DNA from 3 places in the Bhargavaea sp. GQ12 genome. Region 3 is predicted to be linked to each of the others. Evidence: riboswitches for the same ligand, from Rfam matches in the RefSeq annotation. Region 3 holds a riboswitch; each other region holds the start of a gene.

Region 1 (3,270 bases), on a different contig from region 3:
CAAAGCCGGCGAAGCGGAAGTGATGGCGGCACGGGGTCTGAACAATATATTCATCGCCAATCAGGTCGTCGGCAAGACAAAGCTCGAGCGGATCCGGAAACTGGCGGAGACGGCCGATGTTTCATTCGGTGTGGACAGCCCGGTCCAGATCAGACAGATTGAAGAGGTGTTTAGTGGTGCGCAGAAGCCGGCGCAGGTGCTTGTGGAAATCGAAGTCGGGGAGAAGCGGTCGGGGGTCATCGAGGAAAGAGATTTTCGTGTGTTGCTGGAAGAAATCCGCAGAAGTGAACACGTCCGCTTCCGCGGAGTCTTTTCCCACGACGGGCATACGTACAAAGCGGAAAATGCAGAACAATGCCGGGAACTTTTTGAGGAAGCCTCGGCACGGACGCTGCGGTTCGCGGAAATCGCCCGGAATGAGGGGATGGATCCGGAAACCGTGAGCATCGGTTCGACACCGCCATTTTTGCTTGGCTTCGATATCCCTGATGGCATTACAGAAATCCGACCTGGCACGTACGTTTTCATGGATGCGTCCCAGTCAAATGTACTCGGCCATTACGGCCGCTGCGCCGCCACGATCCTAACGACCGTCATCAGCAAGCCGACCCGCGAGCGCGTGATCACTGACGTCGGGGCGAAAGGCATCACCGCCCAGACCCGGAACACCGGCATCACAACCACAAAAGGGCTCGGTAAGATAAAAGAGTTCGACGGGGTCTACCTTGATGGTGTGTTCGACGAGCACGCCATCATCTACAACGAGGCCTTCAGCCGCCAGGTGGAGATCGGCGACAAAGTCCGGATCATCCCGAACCACATCTGCCCGGTGTGCAACCTGCATGAACGCGCCTGGCTTGTCTCCGGCAGTGAAGTCGTGGAAGAAATTCCGGTCGAGGCCAGGGGAAAACTGGGCTAATCCGACCAACGTCCTAAATTTCGGACTATTTGACCATTTATAAAAACTCGAGTTGACCAATGGGGATTCATCCTGTAAGATGGCAATCAAATCAAAATATTCTTATCAAGAGCGGCGGAGGGAACTGGCCCGACGATGCCCGGCAACCTTCAGGCGATGCCTGAAAGGTGCCACATCCAGCCGGACATCCATCTGTCCGGGAAGATAAGAGAGAACGGGACATTCGGCCTCTCTGATCATTCAGGGAGGCTTTTCGTATCCCATCAAAACTGAATAACAAATTCTTATCAAGAGCGGCGGAGGGACTGGCCCGACGATGCCCGGCAACCACCAGACGATGTCTGGAAAGGTGCTAATTCCTGTGGGAAGCAATTCCCAAGAGATAAGAAGAGGACGGAACACCCGCGCTCTCTTCTTAGAAGAGGGCGTTTTTTTAATCCGTACATACAACGAAGGGGAGAGGACAAACATGAAAAATACGAAAATCAAACTGCTCGGACTGACAGCGGCGGCACTATTGGCACTTGCGGGATGCTCATCATCCAACGCGGAGGAAGATGGGAACCCGGACAAGATCCGGGTCGACTACGCGCATTATTCGCCGACGAGTCTCGTACTGAAAAAGTTCGGTTGGCTGGAAGAGGAATTTGAGGAAGACGGCATCAAGGTCGAGTGGGCATTTAGCCAGGGCAGCAACAAGGCACTGGAATTCCTCAACAGCAACAGCGTCGACTTCGGTTCGGCAGCTGGAGCGGCTTCACTCATGTCCAAGGCGAACGGGGCGCCGATCCAGAACGTCTACATCGCTTCGAAGCCGGAATGGACGGCACTTGTCACAGATCCGGACTCCGGAATCGAGAGTGTGGAAGACCTAAAGGGCAAGAAAATCGCAGCGACGCTCGGCACGGATCCATACATCTTCCTGCTGCGCGCGCTGGATGAAGCAGGCCTGTCCGCTGATGACGTGGAGATCGTGAACCTGCAGCACGGCGACGGTGCAAGTTCCCTGACGACCGGAGCGGTCGATGCCTGGGCGGGCCTTGATCCGCATATGGCTCGGCTCGAAGTCGAGTCCGGCTCGGAGCTGTTCTACCGGAACGAAGACTTCAACACCTACAGCTTCCTGAACGTCCGTGAAGAGTTCGCGGAAAAGTATCCGGAGCATGTCGGGCGGGTGATCGAAGCTTACGAGAAGGCGCGCCAGTGGGTGCTCGACAACCCGGAAGAGGCGGCAGAACTGCTTGCGGAAGAGGCGGAGATCCCCCTTGAAGTCGCAGAAATCCAGATGGAGCGCAATGACTTCTCCGAACCTGTTCCGGGCGATGCGCAGCGTGAAGCCCTGATTGAAGCCGGGCGGATCCTGCAGGAAGGCGAAGTCATCAAGCCGGACGCGGATGTGGAGAAACTGACCGATGAACTGATCGACCCGGCATTCGCTGAGAAGGCGATCGGAGAGGAGTGACCGGACATGGTAAAACAGGCGATCTCAATTCCCGGCACAAGCCGGCAGACCAAGGAAAAAGCAAACGCCAAAACGGGGGGCGCCCAGAAAGTGTTGCTAGGAGGGATCCTGCCGCTGGTCATCGTCATCGTATGGGAGGCGCTCAGCCGGGCGGGGGTCTTCCCGTCCTACCAGCTGCCGGCGCCGAGCGTGATTTTGTCTACCATCACCGGAATGGTACAGGACGGTTCCCTCTGGAGCCATGTCGGCATCACGGTCTACCGGGTGTTCGCAGGCTTCCTGATCGGGGCGCTTGTCGCGGTTGTCCTCGGATCCGTCGTCGGGTTCTACAAAAAGGCGGAGCATGTGCTTGACCCGACCATCCAGGCTTTCCGCTCGATTCCGTCCCTTGCATGGGTTCCGCTTTTCATCCTCTGGATGGGGATCGGAGAGCCGTCCAAGGTGACGATGATCGCGGTCGGCGTGTTCTTTCCGGTTTACCTGAACACGGTGAGCGGTATCGCCGGCGTTGACCGAAAGCTGATCGAAGTCGGCCGCATGTATGGCCTGAATGCCTATCAGCTCGTCACGCGAGTCATCCTGCCGGCGGCGCTCCCGTCGTTCCTCACGGGGCTCCGGAGCGGGCTCGGACTCGGCTGGATGTTCGTCGTCGCAGCCGAACTGATGGGCGCAAGCCAGGGACTCGGCTACCTGCTCGTCGTCGGCCAGAACACGCTGTCGCCTGAGACGATCATCGCAAGCATCATCCTGTTCGCCGTGATCGGCAAGTTGTCCGACTGGGTTCTGAAAATCATCGAAGAGCGCGCGCTGCACTACCAGGACCGCGCGGTTCAATCATAAAGGGGGGCTTGGCCATGGCACTTGAACTGAAAAACGTCGGCCGCACATT
Region 2 (3,270 bases), on a different contig from region 3:
CGCCAGTTTCTTTCAGATTTACACCGGACAGCCGTCCGGCAATGGTGGATCCGTGGATGTTGCCGATCAGGTAGCCGGCAATCACCGCAACGGCGATCCATAACCAGCCCATGGATTCGGGCATGTTTTCAGCCTCCAATCTTGGCGGATACCTTATATTAAGGTTCATTCATCCTAATATAAGGCGGATTCAGCCATCAGCCGCTCTGCATGATCATATGCGAACGGTCAAATCGCTTTTCAGCAAGGTCTTCTTGCCGGATGCAGAAGTACAGCATGCCGAGGTCGCCCCAGACGGCATCCAGGTCGTCATCGCTATCCATCTGGAAAAGAAGGACGTAGTCATCCGCCGCTTTCGCGGCTTCGTCCCAGTCTGCAATTCCGTCGCCATAGTGGGCGATTTCAGCGAACACCGGGTTCTGCACGGCAAACGGATGACCGAGCATCTGGTGGTGGGCATCTTCTTCCAGCAACTCGAAGATCGCCTCGCCGGCCTCGTCATCGAAGTCCATCCCGATGATTGCATCGGCATCCAGCGTTTCCACGGCGTGGAAGACGGCAGCGAATTCCGGAAGCATCCGCTCTTCCGGCACATCACACCGTTCAAGTCTGGTCGGATCTTCATGATAAAGGACCTTCCAACCGCTCCGGTCAGACTCATCGCCGCCCCACGGCTGTTCCTCGGTGTCATAGAAGAAAGACAGGATGCCTGTGTCGGGAAGCGGGTGAACATCTCCGGCAAGCGCTGCGTCCGACAGGTTGATCTGCGCAATCAGCGTGAGCGGCTTGCCGTCTTTGGACGGGATCTCTACATCAGGCGGAAGGTCCGGCGCGCCTCCGAACTTCGATGCACCGGGCGCCAGCGTCCCGGCGGCGTCTTCTTTATTTAGTCGGAAGCCCGGCTTCGCCAGTTCGGAGAATGGCGCGATGTATTCGGCTAGTCCATTTGCTTCCAGCTTATCTCTCCAGGTTTTCATAGAATTCCTCCTCGGATCGGCAGTCTCCTAAGTTAACGGATGAGAAGGCAGAAACGTTTCATGTTTTTTCTGAAAAATACACTTGACTTTGCCCGCTGCACAGTCCTATACTGTTTACCAGATGGAAAACAAAATCAGAATACTCTTATCAAGAGCGGCGGAGGGAATAGGCCCTGCGAAGCCCGGCAACCGGCAGACCATGTCTGCAAAGGTGCTAATTCCTACAGATCCGGGAGCGGATCTGACAGATAAGGGGAGGCATGCGGCGTGTTCGCATCGGCCCTCTTCCTATCAGAGAAGAGGGTTTTTCATTTTCCGAAAAGACAAAACCTCCTCTCCTATCGTGTTTCCATCGAAACCATACCTTTAGGAGGAAATCAATATGACAAACTTTAAACCAGAAACGATTCTCGTGCACGGAGGCCAGGAGCCGGATCCGACAACAGGCGCGATCGCCGTACCGGTCTACCGCACGACAGCTTACGCATTCCGTGACACAGAGCACGCGCAGAACCTGTTCGCCCTAAAAGAGTCCGGCAACATCTACTCCCGCATCATGAACCCGACAGTAGACGCGTTCGAAAAGCGCATCGCGGAACTGGAAGGCGGCACGGCTGCCGTTGCACTTTCTTCCGGGATGGCGGCAATCGCGTTCTCGATCCTGAACGTTGCACAGGCCGGTGACGAAATCGTTTCCGCGGCAAACCTTTACGGCGGAACATACAACCTGTTCGCGGTGACACTTCCGCGCTATGGCATCAACGTGAAGTTCGTCGACTCGACAGACCCTGAAAACTTCCGAGCGGCGATCAACGACAAGACAAAGGCGATCTTTGGCGAAATCATCGGCAACCCGAGCCTGAATGTCCTTGATGTGGAAGCTGTTGCGAACATCGCGCATGAAAACGGCCTGCCGCTCATCATTGACTCCACATTCGCTTCGCCTTATGGCTCGAACCCGATTGAGCATGGTGCGGATGTTGTCGTTCACTCCGCAACAAAATGGATCGGCGGACACGGCCGCGGCGTCGGTGGCGTAGCTGTTGACGCGGGCAAATTCGACTGGACACAGGGACGCCACCCTGGCTATACAGAGCCGGATGAGACTTACCACGGCCTCCGCTACGGCATCGACACGGCGCAGGCCGCATTCGCAACACGCCTCCGTGTGCAGCTGCTCCGCGACTTTGGCCCGACACTCAGCCCGGATAATGCGTTCCTCTTCCTTCAGGGACTTGAGACGTTGCACCTCCGCATCCAGCGGCACAACGAAAACGCTCAGAAAGTTGCGGAATGGCTGAAGGATCACCCATCTGTCGAGTGGGTCCAGTACAACGGCCTCGAAGAGCACCCGTCGTACGAACTCTCCAAAAAGTACCTGAAGAGCGGCGCCGGATCGGTCGTCATCTTCGGCATCAAAGGCGGACGCGAAGCGGGCCGCAAGCTGATCGACAACGTGAAGCTGTTCTCGCATGTCGCGAACGTCGGCGACGCACGCTCGCTCATCATCCACCCGGCATCTACAACGCACCAGCAGCTGTCGGCGGAAGACCTGAAGAAAACAGGCACAACTGAAGAACTTGTCCGCCTCTCCGTCGGTCTCGAGAACGTCGAAGACATCATCGCCGACCTGAAACAGGCGATTGAAGCAGCGGCGCCAGTCAAAGCTTAAATTAATATATAATGTTTAAACTATTTTAAATTTTCCCGCCCCGGGGGTTTCCTTATGGGGCGGAACTTGTTATATTGGAAGGAATCTTTATGTCGGAGGTGTTCGCCCATGGCTCCAGTGAAAGCGGCCATCCTTGGATTCGGTACGGTCGGCCAAGGCATTTATACAATCGTGAATGAACGGAAACAACAACTTGAGAAAACGATCGGTTCCCCGATCGAAATTGCTGCCATCCTCGTCCGCGACTTGGATAAAACCCGCCCTGAGACCCCGGGAGTCCTCATTACCGACCGGTTTGAGGAGATCCTGGCCATCCCGGATCTGAAGGTCGTTTTCGAAGCGATCGTCGGCGAAGAGCCGGCACGCACCTATCTGGAGCAGGCGATCGCCGCCGGCTGTCATGTCGTAACTGCGAATAAAGTGATGTACGCCAAAGCTGCTCCTGCACTTGAACGGCAAGCCAGGGAACAGGGGACCGGCATCGGATATGAGGCAACCGTCGCAGGCGGCGTTCCGGTGATCAAAACGATCGATAACCTGAACCTTTCCAACGAAGTGACCGGCATCCAGGGCATTCTGAACGGAACTTCGAACTTTATTCTGACGAAGATGCGCAAGGAA
Region 3 (3,270 bases):
TTCGCTTCAGCGATTTCCGCATCAAGGCCGCGAAGGACATTCGGCATTTCCTGCTTAAGGATGTTTTGCATTTCTGTTTGGTTCATTTTTCTCACCTCCTCCACTTTTTTTCTCACAAGGTCTTTTCACCTTGCTCTACCAATGTATTCGGGGGCCAAGCATCAGCTCGGGCGAATCTACCGGCGCCCTGCGGTGTTATCGCCCGTTTTGCGCATTCAAAAAGCCGCACGGCGTCAATCGCCCGTGCGGCCTATGGGAGTTTACCCCCTATTTCGGGATCCGGAATGGGTTTATTCCCCTCCCTTGTCCCGCTTTGTGCTTTGTTCAGCCTGCTCGACCTGCCCCTCCGGGCTTTGGTCCGGTTCGAAATCAGGACTCTGTTTGTCCGGCATGCCGGTGAAATCGTTTTTGTCGTCCGGCCCGAGCGCCTGCTCGCTCGCCTTACCTGCGCGATCCTTTTTATCGTTCATGGCAATCTCTCCTTTTCTTTTCTCTCTTTTATGGAGTTTACCCGCAAGCGCATGCACGCAATCAACACCATCAAAAAGCCCATCCGGCAATGCCGGATGGGCGGTTACGATCAGTTGACAGCTGCTGCTGCCTTTTCCTTCTCGTAGAACTTGATGAAGTTGTCCACGACGATGTCGAGGAACGCGAGGGTCCCTTCGTCAGTAAGGTTGCCTGCTTCGTCGATTTTCTCGTGGACGGAGCCGATATACACTTCGTTCTGCGGCAGGATTGCCGGAGCGAGGTTCGGGTTCGACAGAATCTCACGCAGATGCTGCTGGGCACGGACGGAGCCGAGCGCGCCCATCGACGCGCCGACGATGAATGTCGGTTTGTTGTTCAGAACGAGATCGACACGGCTCATCCAGTCGATGGCATTTTTCAGCTGGCCTGGGATGGAGAAGTTGTATTCCGGTACGGCAAAGAGGACCGCGTCGGAATCAGCCACGTCTTTCTTAAAGTCCAAGACATCTTCCGACGGATTGTTTTCAATATCGGTTGCATACGGCTCAAGAGCATTGATGAAGAGCGGCGTGATTTCCAGACGGTCCGCGTAGCGGCTGCGCATGGCTTCGACGACTTTCAGGTTATAGGATGTGGAGCTGGTGCTCCCGATGATTGCTTTGACTTTGATGGTCATGGATGAAACACTCCTTCAGCATAACTGTATTGCCGGAAATGTAGTCTCCGGCTTATCCACAGTTATGTTACACGATTCGACATGTTTCATCCCTCTTCTTGCTCACCGGGACACCTGGAAACTCTTTCAATCTTCATTTTAAAAAAAAGGCTTGCGGGCCGCCCTAAACGGTGATACAGTGAGTCTAATCATTTTTCAAACAATTGAATCAGCAATTCTTATCCAGAGAGACGGAGGGACTGGCCCTTTGATGTCTCAGCAACCTGCCTTAAGGCAAAGGTGCTACTTCCAGCGGATCCAGAAAGATCCGGAAGATAAGAAGACCATCTGTATACAAATACAGAGCCCTCTTCTTATTTGGAGGGCTCTTTTCTTATTCCCTCCCATCTATCAACGAAAGGGTGCCTGCCTAATGACTAGAAAAAAGACCGCCACTCTCCTCGCCCAACTGGGTAACCGGACGGATCCCCGGACGGGAGCGGTGAACCCTCCGATACACCTGTCCACCGCCTATGAGCACCCCGGCCTCGGACAATCGACCGGCTTCGATTACTCCCGCACAAAGAATCCGACCCGCGCCCTTCTCGAAGAAGGCTTTGCAGAACTGGAAGCGGGAGACGCGGCATTTGCCTGCAGCTCCGGCATGGCCGCCATCCGGCTTGTCCTGTCCCTATTCCGCCCGGGCGATGGCATTCTCGCGCCGGAGGACCTATACGGGGGAACGTACCGCCTTCTGGAACAATACCGGAAGCAATACGGCATTCCGGTCGATTACCTGACATTCAGCGATCCCGATGAAGTGAAGCGTGCCATCACGGATACGACGAAGGCGCTGTTCATCGAATCCCCTACAAATCCGCTGATGCAGGAAATCGATATTGAAGTGTACGCCAAAATCGCGAAACAGCATGGTCTCCTGCTGATTGTCGACAACACGTTCTACACGCCGATTCTCCAGAAGCCGATTACACTGGGGGCGGACATCGTCATCCATAGCGCGACCAAGTACATTGGTGGACACAATGATGTACTGGCGGGACTCGTCGTCGCAAAAAGTGAAGCCCTTTGCACACAGCTGGCCGCCCAGCATAACGCGGAAGGAGCGGTTCTTTCGCCGTTCGACTCATGGCTCGTCATCCGGGGGCTGAAAACCCTTCCTCTCCGTATGAAGCAGCATGAACTGAATGCAAAAGAGATTGCCGCCTATCTTACGTCGGAACCCGCGGTGTCGCAGGTCCTTTATCCGGGCCGTGGGGGGATGCTATCGTTCCGTACCGCAGATCCTGCCATCGTCGCCCCACTTCTGGAGGAACTGCAGCTGATCGCCTTCGCCGAAAGCCTGGGAGGCGTCGAAAGCTTTATCACTTACCCATCCACACAGACCCACGCGGATATCCCGCTTGAAGAGCGGACGCGACGCGGTATCGATAACAGCCTCCTACGGTTGTCGATCGGCATCGAGGACGCAGAAGATCTCATTGATGACCTGAAGCAGGCCTTTAGGGTCGCCCTTGCAAAAACCGGACAGCCATCTGCCTGACAAAAACTAATGAAAAGAGGAATCTCTATGACTGCCAACCTTCCAGAAACGAAAACCGTCCGCACCCCATTCAAAGCCGACCATGTCGGCAGCTTTCTCCGACCAGAACGCCTGAAAAATGTCCGTGAACAGTTCAAGGAAGGCTCGATCACCCGCGAGGAACTGGTTCTTGTGGAAGATGAAGAAATCAAAAAGCTCGTCAAAGCGCAGCTTGAAAACGGCCTGACTGCCGTTACAGACGGAGAATTCCGCCGGACATGGTGGCATATGGACTTCCTTCTTGGCCTGGACGGCATCGAGTACACTGAAACCGGCGAAGGCATCCCGTTCAACGGAGTCAAAACGAAAGCCCACGGCTATAAGGTGACCGGCAAGATCGGCTATTCCGGAACTCATCCATTCCTGGACCACTTCCGTAAGCTCCAGGAAATCGCAGGCGAAGGCGTCAAAGTGAAGTATACGATCCCGAGCCCGAACATGCTCTTTTTCCATAGCGGAATCGAAACCGGCCTTTATCAGAACGGCGAGGACTTCTACAAAGACCTCATTCCGGCTTACCGCGCATTCATCAAAGACTTGTATG

What was found. A riboswitch is a leader RNA that binds a small molecule or an ion and turns the genes downstream of it on or off. The one in region 3 is predicted to bind S-adenosylmethionine.
Region 1: linked by a shared signal. The riboswitch ahead of AC6CHQ_RS05710 (aliphatic sulfonate ABC transporter substrate-binding protein) and the one ahead of AC6CHQ_RS11410 (methionine biosynthesis PLP-dependent protein) in region 3 are both predicted to bind S-adenosylmethionine.
Region 2: linked by a shared signal. The riboswitch ahead of AC6CHQ_RS03010 (O-acetylhomoserine aminocarboxypropyltransferase/cysteine synthase family protein) and the one ahead of AC6CHQ_RS11410 (methionine biosynthesis PLP-dependent protein) in region 3 are both predicted to bind S-adenosylmethionine.

Annotation. Positions count from the first base shown of each region.
Region 1 is NZ_JCAXEU010000004.1:191,709-194,978, reverse strand. Features, by position in the region: gene AC6CHQ_RS05715 (D-TA family PLP-dependent enzyme) at 1-919, shown strand, start outside; SAM riboswitch class I at 1,019-1,130, shown strand; SAM riboswitch class I at 1,201-1,308, shown strand; gene AC6CHQ_RS05710 (aliphatic sulfonate ABC transporter substrate-binding protein) at 1,389-2,381, shown strand; gene AC6CHQ_RS05705 (ABC transporter permease) at 2,388-3,221, shown strand; gene AC6CHQ_RS05700 (ABC transporter ATP-binding protein) at 3,236-3,270, shown strand, end outside.
Region 2 is NZ_JCAXEU010000002.1:252,654-255,923, reverse strand. Features, by position in the region: gene AC6CHQ_RS03020 (glycerol-3-phosphate acyltransferase) at 1-124, opposite strand, end outside; gene AC6CHQ_RS03015 (YwqG family protein) at 198-977, opposite strand; SAM riboswitch class I at 1,120-1,232, shown strand; gene AC6CHQ_RS03010 (O-acetylhomoserine aminocarboxypropyltransferase/cysteine synthase family protein) at 1,360-2,649, shown strand; gene AC6CHQ_RS03005 (homoserine dehydrogenase) at 2,758-3,270, shown strand, end outside.
Region 3 is NZ_JCAXEU010000012.1:14,526-17,795, forward strand. Features, by position in the region: gene AC6CHQ_RS11395 (hypothetical protein) at 1-86, opposite strand, end outside; gene AC6CHQ_RS11400 (hypothetical protein) at 291-470, opposite strand; gene AC6CHQ_RS11405 (NADPH-dependent FMN reductase) at 581-1,147, opposite strand; SAM riboswitch class I at 1,363-1,468, shown strand; gene AC6CHQ_RS11410 (methionine biosynthesis PLP-dependent protein) at 1,560-2,687, shown strand; gene AC6CHQ_RS11415 (5-methyltetrahydropteroyltriglutamate--homocysteine S-methyltransferase) at 2,715-3,270, shown strand, end outside.